4 regions of the Spiroplasma endosymbiont of Sarcophaga carnaria genome follow, and region 1 is predicted to be linked to each of the others. Evidence: riboswitches for the same ligand, from Rfam matches in the RefSeq annotation. Region 1 holds a riboswitch; each other region holds the start of a gene.

The links. A riboswitch is a leader RNA that binds a small molecule or an ion and turns the genes downstream of it on or off. The one in region 1 is predicted to bind cobalamin.
Region 2: another riboswitch for cobalamin. It lies ahead of AACK91_RS04270 (hypothetical protein); the one in region 1 lies ahead of AACK91_RS05175 (hypothetical protein).
Region 3: another riboswitch for cobalamin. It lies ahead of AACK91_RS04350 (hypothetical protein); the one in region 1 lies ahead of AACK91_RS05175 (hypothetical protein).
Region 4: another riboswitch for cobalamin. It lies ahead of deoD (purine-nucleoside phosphorylase); the one in region 1 lies ahead of AACK91_RS05175 (hypothetical protein).

What each region holds. Positions count from the first base shown of each region.
Region 1 is NZ_OZ026456.1:888,725-892,930, reverse strand. It holds gene AACK91_RS05185 (hypothetical protein) at 1-812, opposite strand, end outside; gene AACK91_RS05180 (hypothetical protein) at 920-1,804, opposite strand; gene AACK91_RS05175 (hypothetical protein) at 1,857-2,309, opposite strand; cobalamin riboswitch at 2,405-2,595, opposite strand; gene rpmE (50S ribosomal protein L31) at 2,677-2,970, opposite strand; gene AACK91_RS05165 (hypothetical protein) at 3,055-3,186, opposite strand; gene AACK91_RS05160 (hypothetical protein) at 3,150-3,611, opposite strand; gene AACK91_RS05155 (FAD-dependent oxidoreductase) at 3,723-4,206, opposite strand, start outside.
Region 2 is NZ_OZ026456.1:707,108-711,313, reverse strand. It holds gene AACK91_RS04280 (hypothetical protein) at 176-463, shown strand; gene AACK91_RS04275 (IS1/IS1595 family N-terminal zinc-binding domain-containing protein) at 570-1,532, opposite strand; gene AACK91_RS04270 (hypothetical protein) at 1,533-2,456, opposite strand; cobalamin riboswitch at 2,734-2,919, opposite strand; gene AACK91_RS04265 (IS1/IS1595 family N-terminal zinc-binding domain-containing protein) at 3,022-3,984, shown strand.
Region 3 is NZ_OZ026456.1:724,394-728,599, forward strand. It holds gene AACK91_RS04345 (IS1/IS1595 family N-terminal zinc-binding domain-containing protein) at 51-1,013, opposite strand; gene AACK91_RS04350 (hypothetical protein) at 1,014-1,937, opposite strand; cobalamin riboswitch at 2,215-2,400, opposite strand; gene AACK91_RS04355 (IS1/IS1595 family N-terminal zinc-binding domain-containing protein) at 2,503-3,465, shown strand; gene AACK91_RS04360 (hypothetical protein) at 3,733-4,206, opposite strand, start outside.
Region 4 is NZ_OZ026456.1:1,496,391-1,500,596, reverse strand. It holds gene tkt (transketolase) at 1-1,179, opposite strand, end outside; gene AACK91_RS08665 (deoxynucleoside kinase) at 1,225-1,848, opposite strand; gene deoD (purine-nucleoside phosphorylase) at 1,867-2,577, opposite strand; cobalamin riboswitch at 2,977-3,147, opposite strand; gene AACK91_RS08655 (IS1/IS1595 family N-terminal zinc-binding domain-containing protein) at 3,373-4,206, shown strand, end outside.

The sequences.
Region 1 (4,206 bases):
TTAATTAGCTTATATCGTTCATAAAGAATTTTAGTTTGTAAAGTTTTTAAATACTTTTCACAAACAAGTTTATCCCCAATAAATCCAAATTTTTTATTTTTAATCTTTCTTTTTTTGGCAATTTCATAACAATCACATAAATAATCCAATTCAGAAATATAATAAATCTTATCTCATAAGGCTTGTAAAAACGCAAGAAAAACTTCGTAAACACGAATCTCTTCTTTTTTATAAGTGTAGGTATGTAAACTTTGAATTAGAATTGAATCCTTATCATCTTCTAAAATTTTGGCAATTTCCTTTTTATGAAATTCACTAATTTGTGTTAAATATGTTTCAATTCATTCTTCCTTAATCCTAATTGAATTATGAAAATATTCATTAATGATTTTATCTGTTTTCAATATTAAATCTTTTTTATTTAAGTCATTACCTATAAAAACTAAATTTTTATAACGATATTTATTTTTAATGTATTTTAAAGAACTATCATGCAAAAATTTTGGTATTTTTAGAATATGATAAGCTAATCGTAATTTCGTTGGCAAAAAACCTAACCGTAATGTCCCCGGTGAAACATAACCAATTTTTCGTTCCTTTGGCAGTAAAGCAGTAATGTTTTGATTATTTAAATAAATTTTTCCACTATGTGGTTTTTTCTTTCCTAATAGAAGTTTTAAAAAATATAACTGTGAAAATTTATTTTCAAAATAAGTTCCTAGAACTTCTTGACTGTTGACATCAAAGTTTAAATCAGTAAAAATATTTTTTTTATAGCGTTTATATTTTAAATTACTAATTTTTAGTCCCATTCAAACACCACTCTTCTAATCATTTTTATTATACCCAAATAAAAATAATAAAAAACACTTATTCTTAAGTTAATAATTTTATTAACCCCCATAGTGTTTTATATAAATTACATAATTTTATATCTAATTGGCATCCCCAAATTTAATCGTGGATGATAATCTAACCCCTCAATATTTAACGTAAAATTAAATGTTGTACTAATTTTTACTAAACTATTTGCAGGTTCATCTAAACTCTTAATTTGATTACCCTTTGGTGGAATAATTTTTTTAAGATTAAGTTTTTTGTTAAGACCCGGATTTTCACTAATAAAACTAGCAATAAAAGTAGCTGCTTTTTCTTGTAAATAATTTATATTTGCGACATTATTTACATCATTAAAATCTAACTTACTATTATTAATTTCAATATCATTTTGCGCAATATATGCATTATATTTTTTTAAAACAAATCGATTTAATTCATCAGTTTCATTTGGAATAATTGGAATTTTAAAAATTATTTTTTGTTCAACATTCATATCAGTAAAACGCATTTTTCAAGCACCACTCTCTAACCATTTTTCCGCTACTTTTAAGCATTTCACAGCCAAGGTAACATTAACCATTTGATTTTCGTCAAGTGTCAATTCTTGACCACTAAGAATTGTAAAAGTTGCCGCAAATGGATATGCTAAATAAAATCAAAAATCAGGAATATTTGATACATCCTTTGCAAACCCTAATGGAGCAATTTTGCGTTGTGGCAAATTTAAAAAAAGTGTACTCAATTGATCACTTGTGGGTTTAAACAAGTATTTTTGGTTTCCCTCTTGTTTGCTAATACCAAAGGATGGATAAATATCACCTTGCATAATTGTAAAATTATTTGGTAAGGTTGGCAAATCTTCTTCGCTCTTATTATTTTGACTTAAATTTTGACAACTAATTAAACTTGTTGTTGATGTTACGGTCAACAATAAAACTAGCAAATTAGCTAATATTTTTTTCATAATTATAGAAACTCCTTTCTCAAAAAAAGGATAAATAGGATTATTACTTAACTTAAATCTTAGTTAAGACAAAATCAAATAATTGGTCTTGTTCTCAAACGTCACGAAAAACTAAACCATCAATTCCAACTGAACAATAATTTGCTGGACTAGTACTAAACTTGCAGAATGGATGTGTGCTTGAAAAAACTGCTCAATAATTTTTATTAAAATCTGTTATTATATCATCAACTCTGATCAATAAACGGCCAAATGATGTTTCGTTAAGCCCAAAAGAATCGGAATCCGATGCTAACATATCACCTAAACTTACTAATGAATTATAAAACGTAATTGTATTGATAACTCTTCCACTTTCATTTTTTACTGTGATTTTAACACTATTAACATGATATCCATCAATACTATTTTGTGATACTTTTTCGCTGTTTGATGAAGTTAATTGTTGCAATGCAACATTTGCAATAGTTGTTGTACCAACTGTTAAACTTGTTACTAACGTCAAGATATTTTTAACCATTTTTTCTTCTCCTTTTGTTTTTTATATTTATATTTTTATCTTATTTACAAAATAAATTAATCCTATTTACCTAGTAGGACTCTTATTAAATTTATCAGGCCGGTCTACTGGCTTAACTTAATCCTACTAGTTAATCCTTCCCAAATATGTTATTCAGTGGTACTCATTAACATTCGTCAGTTTTACAGTTGCTAGGACAGCTTAAGACTTGCACTTAATTCCCTTTTATCCTTTATAAACTTTTAAAGTAGTCTATTTTCATTATAACGAAAAAAACAAAATGACCTAGAATTATTATTAAAAAAAACTTTTATCTTAATAAGATAAAAGTTCTCTACCATTATTCTGCTTTTTAATTATCAGATTTTGGTTTTGCTGTTTTTTTATTAAGTTCTTTTTGTACTTTTGATGCTTCTTCTGTTTGTTTTACTAATTCTTCTTTTTTATTAAATTTAGATTTAAAGCGTTCAACACGTCCTGCTGCATTAGCAAATTGCTGATTACCTGTATAGAAGGGATGGCATGAAGAACAAGTATCAACTTTTAATTCTTTCCCCTTAGTAGAACCAGTTATGCGCTCTGTTCCACAAGTTGTGCACATGATTTTAGTATCAAAATATTTTGGATGGATTCCTTCTCTTGCCATATAATTCACCTCTCTTTTAATAATATGGATGCATATTATTTGCACGTAAATAATGATAACACATATTATCAATAAAAACAAAAATTATTTAATAATCTTTGCAAATTCATTAAAATCAATGCGTACCCGTGGTAAACTTGTTTTTTCATCTGTTTCATCATAATATCCTAAAGCTAAGACTAATACCGAATATAATTTATCTTGGTTAAAAAACAATGTTCTGATAATAAATCATTACATTTTTTAACATCAAAACCCCCTATAATTGTTAACCCAATTTTTAAATCAGCAGCTTGCAGGGTAATAAAACTAGTTACAATATGTGCTTGTTCAGACACAAAGGTAAATAAATCTTTTTTTTGCGTTAAAAAAGTTTGATATTTATCAATTGTCTTTTTTAACACATCAGGTTGTGCAATATTTCGTTCTAACCGTGTTGTCAAAAATTCCGTTGAGACTAAATATTCTGGATTAATCCCAGCGATAATCATAATACAATTTGCATTCTGAACTTTTTCCTGATTCGAACCACTCATTACCTCTTCTGCAAATTTAGTTTTTAATTCTTTATTAGTAATAGTCAAAACATTAGTAACTTCTAGCCCTAATGAGCATGGTGCTAAACGCCCCGCTTCAATAATTGTTAATAAATCATTATCGTTAATAGTTTTGCTACTATCATATTTTTTAATTGTTTTTCGTCAATTAATAGCATTTTTTACTGTAATTTAATAATTTTTTCTCCTTTATTTTTAGTCTTCATTAATCTTCGTTAAAACAACATTTAATACATCAACACTTTTTGCAAATGGTGGTGAATATGGTAAATCCAAATATTCAATCTCATTAATTTTAGTTTTTGTCCAAATTAATGGGATTAAAGCATTGATTCTTAAACTAGCTTTATTATAACCAAAGATTTGTGCCCCTACAATAACTTTTGTGTTTTGATCATAAATAACCTTAACGGTAACTGGTTTAGCATCGGCTACATAATGAGTATGATCAGTTCCCGTAATAACCACTTCTTTAGTATTAAAACCATTTGCAATTGCTTGCTCTTTCGTATACCCTGTTCGAGCAATTTCACTATCAAAAACTTGGATAATAGCGGTTCCAATCGCCCCTGGAAAATGATCTTTTTTCCCTGCTAAAATATTACCTAAAACCTTTCCGTTTTTTGCCGCAACAGTTGCTAATGAAATATATTGTAACCTATTATCAATCATATTTTTT
Region 2 (4,206 bases), 180 kb from region 1:
TTTAAAGCAAAATCATAATCTTACACAAAATTAGTTTTCAAATTGTCATATTGATGATTTTTTTTATTTCATCAAGAGTTTTCGACAAAATTAAAGACAAAAAGTGCTTTAAATGTTTAAATTTTTGATAAAATAACACTATTAGTGTTATTTTTTTATTAAATAGGTGATTTTAATGTTTTATTTAAATGCGCAAGCAAGTAATATTCCAGTATCAGTCTTAATTGTTTTGGTTGTATTGTTTACATTGTTATCAATTGCAAGTGGTGGTTGATGGTGATGACAGTCACGGAAAGCTCGTCAAAATTCACATAATGATGACTTTACAACCAAACAAAAATTAACAATTCGGGCTGCTTTTCGAAAAAATAAATATTTAATTCTTTTTTTATGTTGTGTTTTTTGTTTAATTGGTTTAATCTTAGTTTTAGTTAATAAACTAGCTGATTTTCCCTTGTTTTAAAAATAGCTTTAATTTTGTCGAAAACTCTTGATGAAATAAAAAAAATCATCAATATGACAATTTGAAAACTAATTTTGTGTAAGATTATGATTTTGCTTTAAATTTTTTAAACGTTAAAATATAATACCGTTGATTGTTGGTTTGGTGTTAAACCTTTGTGTTGGTATTTTCATTTTCAGAGCTTTAAATAATTTTGAATATTAGTGAAACCCAAACCATGATAATGAATTAAGGCTTCTTTAAGACTGGATTGTAATTTACTAATCTTATTTAACTTTTGATAACTAGTATCAGGGTTTGTACTAGTTTTGGTGGAATATAGAGTAGAATTTGTTTGTTTTGCTACTAATAAATATAGTGGTTGCATATCAGAAATAATTATTGATTTTTCTTTAATTAGTTGCTTATTCATATTTTCAATAATCCATTGTTTTTGTAATCTTTTGGTATTGGTGGATTGAACAAAAATATTATTATTGCTATCAACTGCCATTTGAATACAGCATTTGGTATCAGTTGAAAATGGATCGAGATGAGTTTTTCGTTTATCAAATTTATCTTTAAAATTGCCTTTATGAATTTCTTTAATAAATGTTTCATCCATTTGGATTTGACCATTTAATTTTTTAAATTTTAACTGTGTATTTTCTAATTGTTTTGATTGCATTAATTTTTGTCGATTATATCAAGCGGTTTTTGGGGTTGTTTTAATAAAACGAGAAATTATTTTACTAGATTGTCCTAACAATGAAATTTGAATTAATAAATTTCACTGTTCATAATTTAAATGACTTCAATAAGTAAAATGATGACGAAATGCATCAAAACTAGCACGACATTTTTTACATAAATATTTTTGTTTTCCTTCGGAATTATGACCATTTTTAACACAATGAAAAGATTTGCAATTAGGACATATAATGCCTTTATCTCTAAATTTTTGATCAATTTCATTTAAACGTTTTTGTTTTTTAATTAAGTCTGCTTGTTGTTTTATTTTTTCATAAAATTCTAAAAATTGATCATCTGTTAAGCTATTTATTAATTCTGTAATTATTTTTTTCATCATTTATTTACCTCTATATATTAAAAATATACCTAATTTTAGGTATATTTTATAAATATCAAGAGTTTTCGACAAAATTAAAGCATTTTTATAACCTTCAGTATTAAAATAATTAAAATTTTTTGATTTTAAGAATATCAAAACATCGGAAGCACGAAAGTTATTATTAATTGCAGGAATTAGTTGTGGTGAAATATATTGGGCATTATTATCACCTTTAATTGTAAAGTAAAAACCTCAGTGGGGTAGAAGATATTTTACTTTGTTAAAACTATTATTTATTCAATCTTCTTGATAATTTAAATCAATTCGAAATACATTGTGGGCACCTGTTTTTGACACTTTAATTGAACCCTCACTTGTAAGGCTCAATGGAATGTTCATTCCCACTTGAATTTTATTTTCAGTGTTACTTCAAACACCATAAATTTCCTTCTGAATATCTGTTTGCAATAAGTTTCCTCAACTATTAGAATCTCATCATACAAATTTTGTTCCATTTACTTCTTGAACTGGATGCGAATCAGCAATTGTTCCGCGTTCATCAAACTCTTTTTGAAAGCGATCATTTAGTTGTTTCATATTTTTACTATTTTTAATGTCTTGTCATTTATCTTTTGCCATCATAGTATATCCACCAACAGCTGTATTTTGCGTTAAAAAGGGATTAGAAATATACATACCGTTGTCGGCTTTTCTAAATGTTATTGGCTCATAAATCTGAGTTACGAGTTGCATATTAGCAGTATCAGCAAATGATAACTTTTTCATAATTTCATCAATATTAGTAATATTCTTAAAATGAACATAAACATGGCTTTCTTGGTTAAGGTCTAACCAATTGTTTTGTTCGAAACTACTTCTTGCCGATGATAAATAATAATTATCATAACCAACGGTAAACTCTTTTGATTCCTCTGTTTTCATATGCTAAATCCAATCTGGATACTTATATGAAATAAACTCATCAGTATTTTTACAAGCAATAATTGTCGCTGTTGGTGACAAAATAAATGAACTACTTAATATCACTATTAATAATTTTTCCATCTTCTTTTTTATTCTTTCTAGCAAATTAACAATGGACAATTTAATTCTAGTTACAATAAACAAAAAAGCATTCCCAAAATGCTTTTTATATAACAATCATTAAATTATTTGTTTGCAAAATAATTACATGACTCACACCCAGGAGTTATATAATAAGACTAATTAAATTTAGAAAGGTCTACTGGCTTAACTTCATCCTACTAACCGCCTTCCCAAAAAATATTTTCAGTGGCTTGTGGTGTTCGTCCATATCACAGTTGCTGGGACAGCTCAAGATTTACACTTAATTCCCTAACTCTAAATAACTATATATTAAATTGTCTAAAAATATCATATCATATTTTATTTATCTTGATAATAATCTTTAATTTTGTCGAAAACTCTTGATATTTATAAAATATACCTAAAATTAGGTATATTTTTAATATATAGAGGTAAATAAATGATGAAAAAAATAATTACAGAATTAATAAATAGCTTAACAGATGATCAATTTTTAGAATTTTATGAAAAAATAAAACAACAAGCAGACTTAATTAAAAAACAAAAACGTTTAAATGAAATTGATCAAAAATTTAGAGATAAAGGCATTATATGTCCTAATTGCAAATCTTTTCATTGTGTTAAAAATGGTCATAATTCCGAAGGAAAACAAAAATATTTATGTAAAAAATGTCGTGCTAGTTTTGATGCATTTCGTCATCATTTTACTTATTGAAGTCATTTAAATTATGAACAGTGAAATTTATTAATTCAAATTTCATTGTTAGGACAATCTAGTAAAATAATTTCTCGTTTTATTAAAACAACCCCAAAAACCGCTTGATATAATCGACAAAAATTAATGCAATCAAAACAATTAGAAAATACACAGTTAAAATTTAAAAAATTAAATGGTCAAATCCAAATGGATGAAACATTTATTAAAGAAATTCATAAAGGCAATTTTAAAGATAAATTTGATAAACGAAAAACTCATCTCGATCCATTTTCAACTGATACCAAATGCTGTATTCAAATGGCAGTTGATAGCAATAATAATATTTTTGTTCAATCCACCAATACCAAAAGATTACAAAAACAACGGATTATTGAAAATATGAATAAGCAACTAATTAAAGAAAAATCAATAATTATTTCTGATATGCAACCACTATATTTATTAGTAGCAAAACAAACAAATTCTACTCTATATTCCACCAAAACTAGTACAAACCCTGATACTAGTTATCAAAAGTTAAATAAGATTAGTAAATTACAATCCAGTCTTAAAGAAGCCTTAATTCATTATCATGGTTTGGGTTTCACTAATATTCAAAATTATTTAAAGCTCTGAAAATGAAAATACCAACACAAAGGTTTAACACCAAACCAACAATCAACGGTATTATATTTTAACGTTTAAAAAATTTAAAGCAAAATCATAATCTTACACAAAATTAGTTTTCAAATTGTCATATTGATGATTTTTTTTATTTCATCAAGAGTTTTCGACAAAATTAAAGAATATATTTAAAAATATAAAAAATCCATTATAATTTAATTAGCAAAAAACTATAAACTCTATTTATATTTTATTTACAAATTTTTTTATTTAAACTAACGCTATTACTTAATTTAAAAGAAA
Region 3 (4,206 bases), 160 kb from region 1:
ACAATTTGAAAACTAATTTTGTGTAAGATTATGATTTTGCTTTAAATTTTTTAAACGTTAAAATATAATACCGTTGATTGTTGGTTTGGTGTTAAACCTTTGTGTTGGTATTTTCATTTTCAGAGCTTTAAATAATTTTGAATATTAGTGAAACCCAAACCATGATAATGAATTAAGGCTTCTTTAAGACTGGATTGTAATTTACTAATCTTATTTAACTTTTGATAACTAGTATCAGGGTTTGTACTAGTTTTGGTGGAATATAGAGTAGAATTTGTTTGTTTTGCTACTAATAAATATAGTGGTTGCATATCAGAAATAATTATTGATTTTTCTTTAATTAGTTGCTTATTCATATTTTCAATAATCCATTGTTTTTGTAATCTTTTGGTATTGGTGGATTGAACAAAAATATTATTATTGCTATCAACTGCCATTTGAATACAGCATTTGGTATCAGTTGAAAATGGATCGAGATGAGTTTTTCGTTTATCAAATTTATCTTTAAAATTGCCTTTATGAATTTCTTTAATAAATGTTTCATCCATTTGGATTTGACCATTTAATTTTTTAAATTTTAACTGTGTATTTTCTAATTGTTTTGATTGCATTAATTTTTGTCGATTATATCAAGCGGTTTTTGGGGTTGTTTTAATAAAACGAGAAATTATTTTACTAGATTGTCCTAACAATGAAATTTGAATTAATAAATTTCACTGTTCATAATTTAAATGACTTCAATAAGTAAAATGATGACGAAATGCATCAAAACTAGCACGACATTTTTTACATAAATATTTTTGTTTTCCTTCGGAATTATGACCATTTTTAACACAATGAAAAGATTTGCAATTAGGACATATAATGCCTTTATCTCTAAATTTTTGATCAATTTCATTTAAACGTTTTTGTTTTTTAATTAAGTCTGCTTGTTGTTTTATTTTTTCATAAAATTCTAAAAATTGATCATCTGTTAAGCTATTTATTAATTCTGTAATTATTTTTTTCATCATTTATTTACCTCTATATATTAAAAATATACCTAATTTTAGGTATATTTTATAAATATCAAGAGTTTTCGACAAAATTAAAGCATTTTTATAACCTTCAGTATTAAAATAATTAAAATTTTTTGATTTTAAGAATATCAAAACATCGGAAGCACGAAAGTTATTATTAATTGCAGGAATTAGTTGTGGTGAAATATATTGGGCATTATTATCACCTTTAATTGTAAAGTAAAAACCTCAGTGGGGTAGAAGATATTTTACTTTGTTAAAACTATTATTTATTCAATCTTCTTGATAATTTAAATCAATTCGAAATACATTGTGGGCACCTGTTTTTGACACTTTAATTGAACCCTCACTTGTAAGGCTCAATGGAATGTTCATTCCCACTTGAATTTTATTTTCAGTGTTACTTCAAACACCATAAATTTCCTTCTGAATATCTGTTTGCAATAAGTTTCCTCAACTATTAGAATCTCATCATACAAATTTTGTTCCATTTACTTCTTGAACTGGATGCGAATCAGCAATTGTTCCGCGTTCATCAAACTCTTTTTGAAAGCGATCATTTAGTTGTTTCATATTTTTACTATTTTTAATGTCTTGTCATTTATCTTTTGCCATCATAGTATATCCACCAACAGCTGTATTTTGCGTTAAAAAGGGATTAGAAATATACATACCGTTGTCGGCTTTTCTAAATGTTATTGGCTCATAAATCTGAGTTACGAGTTGCATATTAGCAGTATCAGCAAATGATAACTTTTTCATAATTTCATCAATATTAGTAATATTCTTAAAATGAACATAAACATGGCTTTCTTGGTTAAGGTCTAACCAATTGTTTTGTTCGAAACTACTTCTTGCCGATGATAAATAATAATTATCATAACCAACGGTAAACTCTTTTGATTCCTCTGTTTTCATATGCTAAATCCAATCTGGATACTTATATGAAATAAACTCATCAGTATTTTTACAAGCAATAATTGTCGCTGTTGGTGACAAAATAAATGAACTACTTAATATCACTATTAATAATTTTTCCATCTTCTTTTTTATTCTTTCTAGCAAATTAACAATGGACAATTTAATTCTAGTTACAATAAACAAAAAAGCATTCCCAAAATGCTTTTTATATAACAATCATTAAATTATTTGTTTGCAAAATAATTACATGACTCACACCCAGGAGTTATATAATAAGACTAATTAAATTTAGAAAGGTCTACTGGCTTAACTTCATCCTACTAACCGCCTTCCCAAAAAATATTTTCAGTGGCTTGTGGTGTTCGTCCATATCACAGTTGCTGGGACAGCTCAAGATTTACACTTAATTCCCTAACTCTAAATAACTATATATTAAATTGTCTAAAAATATCATATCATATTTTATTTATCTTGATAATAATCTTTAATTTTGTCGAAAACTCTTGATATTTATAAAATATACCTAAAATTAGGTATATTTTTAATATATAGAGGTAAATAAATGATGAAAAAAATAATTACAGAATTAATAAATAGCTTAACAGATGATCAATTTTTAGAATTTTATGAAAAAATAAAACAACAAGCAGACTTAATTAAAAAACAAAAACGTTTAAATGAAATTGATCAAAAATTTAGAGATAAAGGCATTATATGTCCTAATTGCAAATCTTTTCATTGTGTTAAAAATGGTCATAATTCCGAAGGAAAACAAAAATATTTATGTAAAAAATGTCGTGCTAGTTTTGATGCATTTCGTCATCATTTTACTTATTGAAGTCATTTAAATTATGAACAGTGAAATTTATTAATTCAAATTTCATTGTTAGGACAATCTAGTAAAATAATTTCTCGTTTTATTAAAACAACCCCAAAAACCGCTTGATATAATCGACAAAAATTAATGCAATCAAAACAATTAGAAAATACACAGTTAAAATTTAAAAAATTAAATGGTCAAATCCAAATGGATGAAACATTTATTAAAGAAATTCATAAAGGCAATTTTAAAGATAAATTTGATAAACGAAAAACTCATCTCGATCCATTTTCAACTGATACCAAATGCTGTATTCAAATGGCAGTTGATAGCAATAATAATATTTTTGTTCAATCCACCAATACCAAAAGATTACAAAAACAATGGATTATTGAAAATATGAATAAGCAACTAATTAAAGAAAAATCAATAATTATTTCTGATATGCAACCACTATATTTATTAGTAGCAAAACAAACAAATTCTACTCTATATTCCACCAAAACTAGTACAAACCCTGATACTAGTTATCAAAAGTTAAATAAGATTAGTAAATTACAATCCAGTCTTAAAGAAGCCTTAATTCATTATCATGGTTTGGGTTTCACTAATATTCAAAATTATTTAAAGCTCTGAAAATGAAAATACCAACACAAAGGTTTAACACCAAACCAACAATCAACGGTATTATATTTTAACGTTTAAAAAATTTAAAGCAAAATCATAATCTTACACAAAATTAGTTTTCAAATTGTCATATTGATGATTTTTTTTATTTCATCAAGAGTTTTCGACAAAATTAAAGATAATAATTAATAACAAAAATTAAACTAAAAAAAGCAAAACTTCACCCAAAACTAATTAAACTTGGCAATCAAATATTATGTAACTCTGAAAAATATGTTAAATTTGGATATAAATTAGAATCTAAAATTCATTCTGGAACTGATCAAAAAAAGCACTACCCATAATTTATGACGAATAACTTGGTGCTAACAAATAACCAATAATATTTAAGATTTTATCACTACGAATAACCCCAATTGGGAAAAATAAGCCTGCTAAAAAAGCAAAAATTAAAAAAACAGAAATTGAGGTTACTAAAATAACTTTTAAATCCTTCGAACAAAGCGCAATTAAAATTCCAATTAATGAAGAAAGAAAAGAACATAAAATGATTGCTCAAAAAAAACTAAACCAATTAATTCATTCAATATGAATTGCTTCCCCATAACTTAGAAAGGCAATTAAAAATAACCGTAATGATCCCACTAACGTGGTCATTAAATTAATCAAAACTAAAACAAAAATTAACTGATAAATTGATGCTTTTAATAAATGCAGTTGTCGTGCAAAACTTGTTTTTCGAAATTCATAAAAAGCAATTGATAAATCAAGAATTCCATTTAATACACCCACCAATAAAATTGATCCCGGTAATGCTAA
Region 4 (4,206 bases), 610 kb from region 1:
TGAACCATTATAACCAATAATCTTTGTCGCTGTTCCCAAATCAGCACTACCACCAAACATATTATTAGGACATTTTTGTTGATAATATTTAAAAACATCCCCCATAATAATTCTTGTTCCTGCTTTTTTATTTTGATCAGTTGTTAATAAGGATTTAAAAGCATCAAATTCAACAGTCGGGGCAGCAAATAATTGCTTGAATTCCTCGGGAAAAGCAGTTTGATAAGCTTTTAATTTTGTTGCTCATGTTTGGTATGTTTCTTGACCGCGTTTAATAAAAGTATCCTTTCAATAAGTTTTAACATCTGGGTCAACATAAAATTGCGGATGTTCAAAATCATAAAAGGTTTGCACTTGTTGCATTTCTTCTGCTGTAAACGGTGATGAATGCATTGGTGAGCCTTGTTTTGGATGCCCATAACCAATAATTGTTTTACACTCAATTAAAGTTGGCTTATCACTTTTTTGCGCTGCTGTGATTGCCTTTTTAATTGCTGTTAAATCTTCATCAGCATTATCAACGCGAATATAATTTCAATTTTGTGCTTCAAAAAATTTTTGATAATTTACTTTTAAAACTTCATCACACTTGGTATCTAATTGACAATCATTTGAATCATACAACATAATTAATTTATTTAACTTTCATACTCCAGCTAACTGGATTGCCTCAAGAGCACCCCCCTCTTGTAAATCACCATCACTACACAAAACATAAGTATAATGATCAATAATGTCGTGTCCTGGTTTATTAAACTTAGCGGCTAAATGTTGTTCTGCTAATGCCATTCCAACGCCATAACCAACACCTTGGCCTAATGGTCCCGATGAATTATCAACCCCTGGGGTTACACCATATTCAGGGTGCGCTGGGGTTTTTGAATTAATATGGCGATAATTTTTTAAATCATCAATTGATAAATCATAACCTGCAAAATGTAAAATTGCATATTGAAGCGTTGACGCATGTCCTGGCGATAGCACAAAACGGTCACGATTAATTCAATCGGGGACAGCTGGATTAGCAATTAAATTGTTTAAATAAATTGCTTGCATCATTGGCGCTGCACTTAAAACAATCCCTGGATGGCCAGTTTTATTATAGATAATTGGATCTAAGCCTAAAATTCGTAAATTACTTAAGCTTTTTGTTTCAATATTATTATTTGTATCTTTCATTTCGTTTTCCTCCTAATAAATTTAAAATATCAACGATAATTATTTTTAAATTAAACAAGGAACTTTATTATCTATCATTAATAATTTCTGCATAATAAAGGTCATTTTTTCTGCAAAATTATCGTTATCAGCATCAACAACAATGAAATGATAATCATCCTTTAATTCATGATATAAGACCTCATATTGTTCATTTAATTTTTCCCAATAATGGTATGGCGTTTCTAATTCTAATACGCGGCCACGCTTATTAATCCGTTCAACAGCTTTTGGTGTTGAAACTTTTAAATAAATAATGACATCAAACCCTAATTTTTGTTTTAAAATTGGTGTAATAACATTTTGAAAAAAACGATTGTAAACTTTAAAATCAACATCATTCATAATTTCTAACAAATGTGAAACCCGAACAAAAACCGGATCTTCTAAAATCGTGCGATCAAAAACAGTATCTTCTAAATTATCAATTTCAAAAAATTGTTCAATTCTGGTTGTCAACATGTAAATTTGCATTTTAAAGGCAAATCCTTTCATGTCCTGATAAAAATCATTAAAATATGGGTTTTCTTCTAAGGGTTCTTTAAATAAATTATAATTTAACTGTTGACATAACGTCTCACTAACTTTTGTTTTCCCAGCACCAACAGTTCCAAAAACAGCAATTTTCATTTCTTCTCCTCCGTTAGGTTATTTCATTAATTGCACTGCCGTTGTTAACGCCAATTGCACCATTACCATAAAATTATTTTGGCGTTCCATTGCTGAAGCTGCTTGTTTTGTAACAAGGTTATCAGAAATAGTTAGCAATGTTGCTGCTTGTTTTTTGGTCACAATTGCATTTGCAAACAAGGCATATGATTCCATTTCAACAACATCTAGATTATGTTCTTTCGTAAATGATAACGACTCATCATAGCGATAAAAAACATCAGCAGCATGGGCATTACCAGTATGTGTTTTGATTCCTTGCTTTAACGCTACCTCTTCAATCGTATTGAATAATTTTTCACTTGCTGGAATTAGATGAGAATCTATATTAGCAGCAATTTTGGCATAATTACTTTCACCAAACGCTTCGCGAACATTGAAAATATCATATAGTTCAAACTCTGATTTATAACTACCCGCTGAACCAATGCGAATAATATAATCAACATCATAAAATTTAAATAATTCATAGGAATAAATTCCAATACTTGGACAACCCATCCCACTTCCAGCAATTGTAATTTCAATATCTTGATATTTTCCTGTATACATAAACATATTTCGAACCTCATTGACTAATTTGTAATCGGTCAAATATTTTTCCGCAATTGCTTTTGCTCGTAACGGATCACCGGGCATTAAAACAACTTTTGCAATATCCGTTGGTTTTGCATTAATATGTGGTGTCATTTTTTTATTTCCTTCCTTTTGTACCTTTATTGGACTAACGATCCTATTAATGAGGTTATTATTTAAAATGCTTTTTCTTAAAAATAAATTTAAACAAAACGAAAAGGAATATTTTAATATATTCGTATAAGTGATGTTTAATTAACAGTTTTATTTTTATTTAATAAATTAATTTAATAAAAAATTAAAATTATAAAATATTTTAAAATTAGTTTTATTAAACTTAAAGATTTTTTAATTATTATTATTTTAAATAATGCCCTAATAGGATTATCGCTTTAAATTAACAACTAAAAAACGCTTTTTGACGTCTTTAAAATTATTATTTAATAGTTTTTCACTAATAAATAATTAACTATCCAACCCCAGGGATAATAACTATAAAGGCAGCACTGATAAAATATCAATGTTTTTTAGATCGGTCTACTGGCTCAGTTTCACTTTACTCGCTATTCCTTCTCAAGAATTATCTTCTAAATGGCATATGTTAGCTTTCATCCACTTTACAGTTGCTGGGACAGCCTAGGAGTTTCACCTAATTCCCGTAACATCCAAAATTGCTTTTTAAAGTTGTTAAAGTAATAGTATAAAGTTTAATTTTAAAATGCAAGTTAAAATTAAACTTTTTCTGTGAAAACCACAGACATTTAAGAATTTAGTTCATACCGTTAATAAAATTATAACATTAAAATAAAAAACTGCCATTAATTTTTGGCTTTAATTTTGTCGAAAACTCTTGATATTTATAAAATATACCTAAAATTAGGTATATTTTTAATATATAGAGGTAAATAAATGATGAAAAAAATAATTACAGAATTAATAAATAGCTTAACAGATGATCAATTTTTAGAATTTTATGAAAAAATAAAACAACAAGCAGACTTAATTAAAAAACAAAAACGTTTAAATGAAATTGATCAAAAATTTAGAGATAAAGGCATTATATGTCCTAATTGCAAATCTTTTCATTGTGTTAAAAATGGTCATAATTCCGAAGGAAAACAAAAATATTTATGTAAAAAATGTCGTGCTAGTTTTGATGCATTTCGTCATCATTTTACTTATTGAAGTCATTTAAATTATGAACAGTGAAATTTATTAATTCAAATTTCATTGTTAGGACAATCTAGTAAAATAATTTCTCGTTTTATTAAAACAACCCCAAAAACCGCTTGATATAATCGACAAAAATTAATGCAATCAAAACAATTAGAAAATACACAGTTAAAATTTAAAAAATTAAATGGTCAAATCCAAATGGATGAAACATTTATTAAAGAAATTCATAAAGGCAATTTTAAAGATAAATTTGATAAACGAAAAACTCATCTCGATCCATTTTCAACTGATACCAAATGCTGTATTCAAATGGCAGTTGATAGCAATAATAATATTTTTGTTCAATCCACCAATACCAAAAGATTACAAAAACAATGGATTATTGAAAATATGAATAAGCAACTAATTAAAGAAAAATCAATAATTATTTCTGATATGCAACCACTATATTTATTAGTAGCAAAACAAACAAATTCTACTCTATATTCCACCAAAACTAGTACAAACCCTGATACTAGTTATCAAAAGTTAAATAAGATTAGTAAATTACAATCCAGTCTTAAAGAA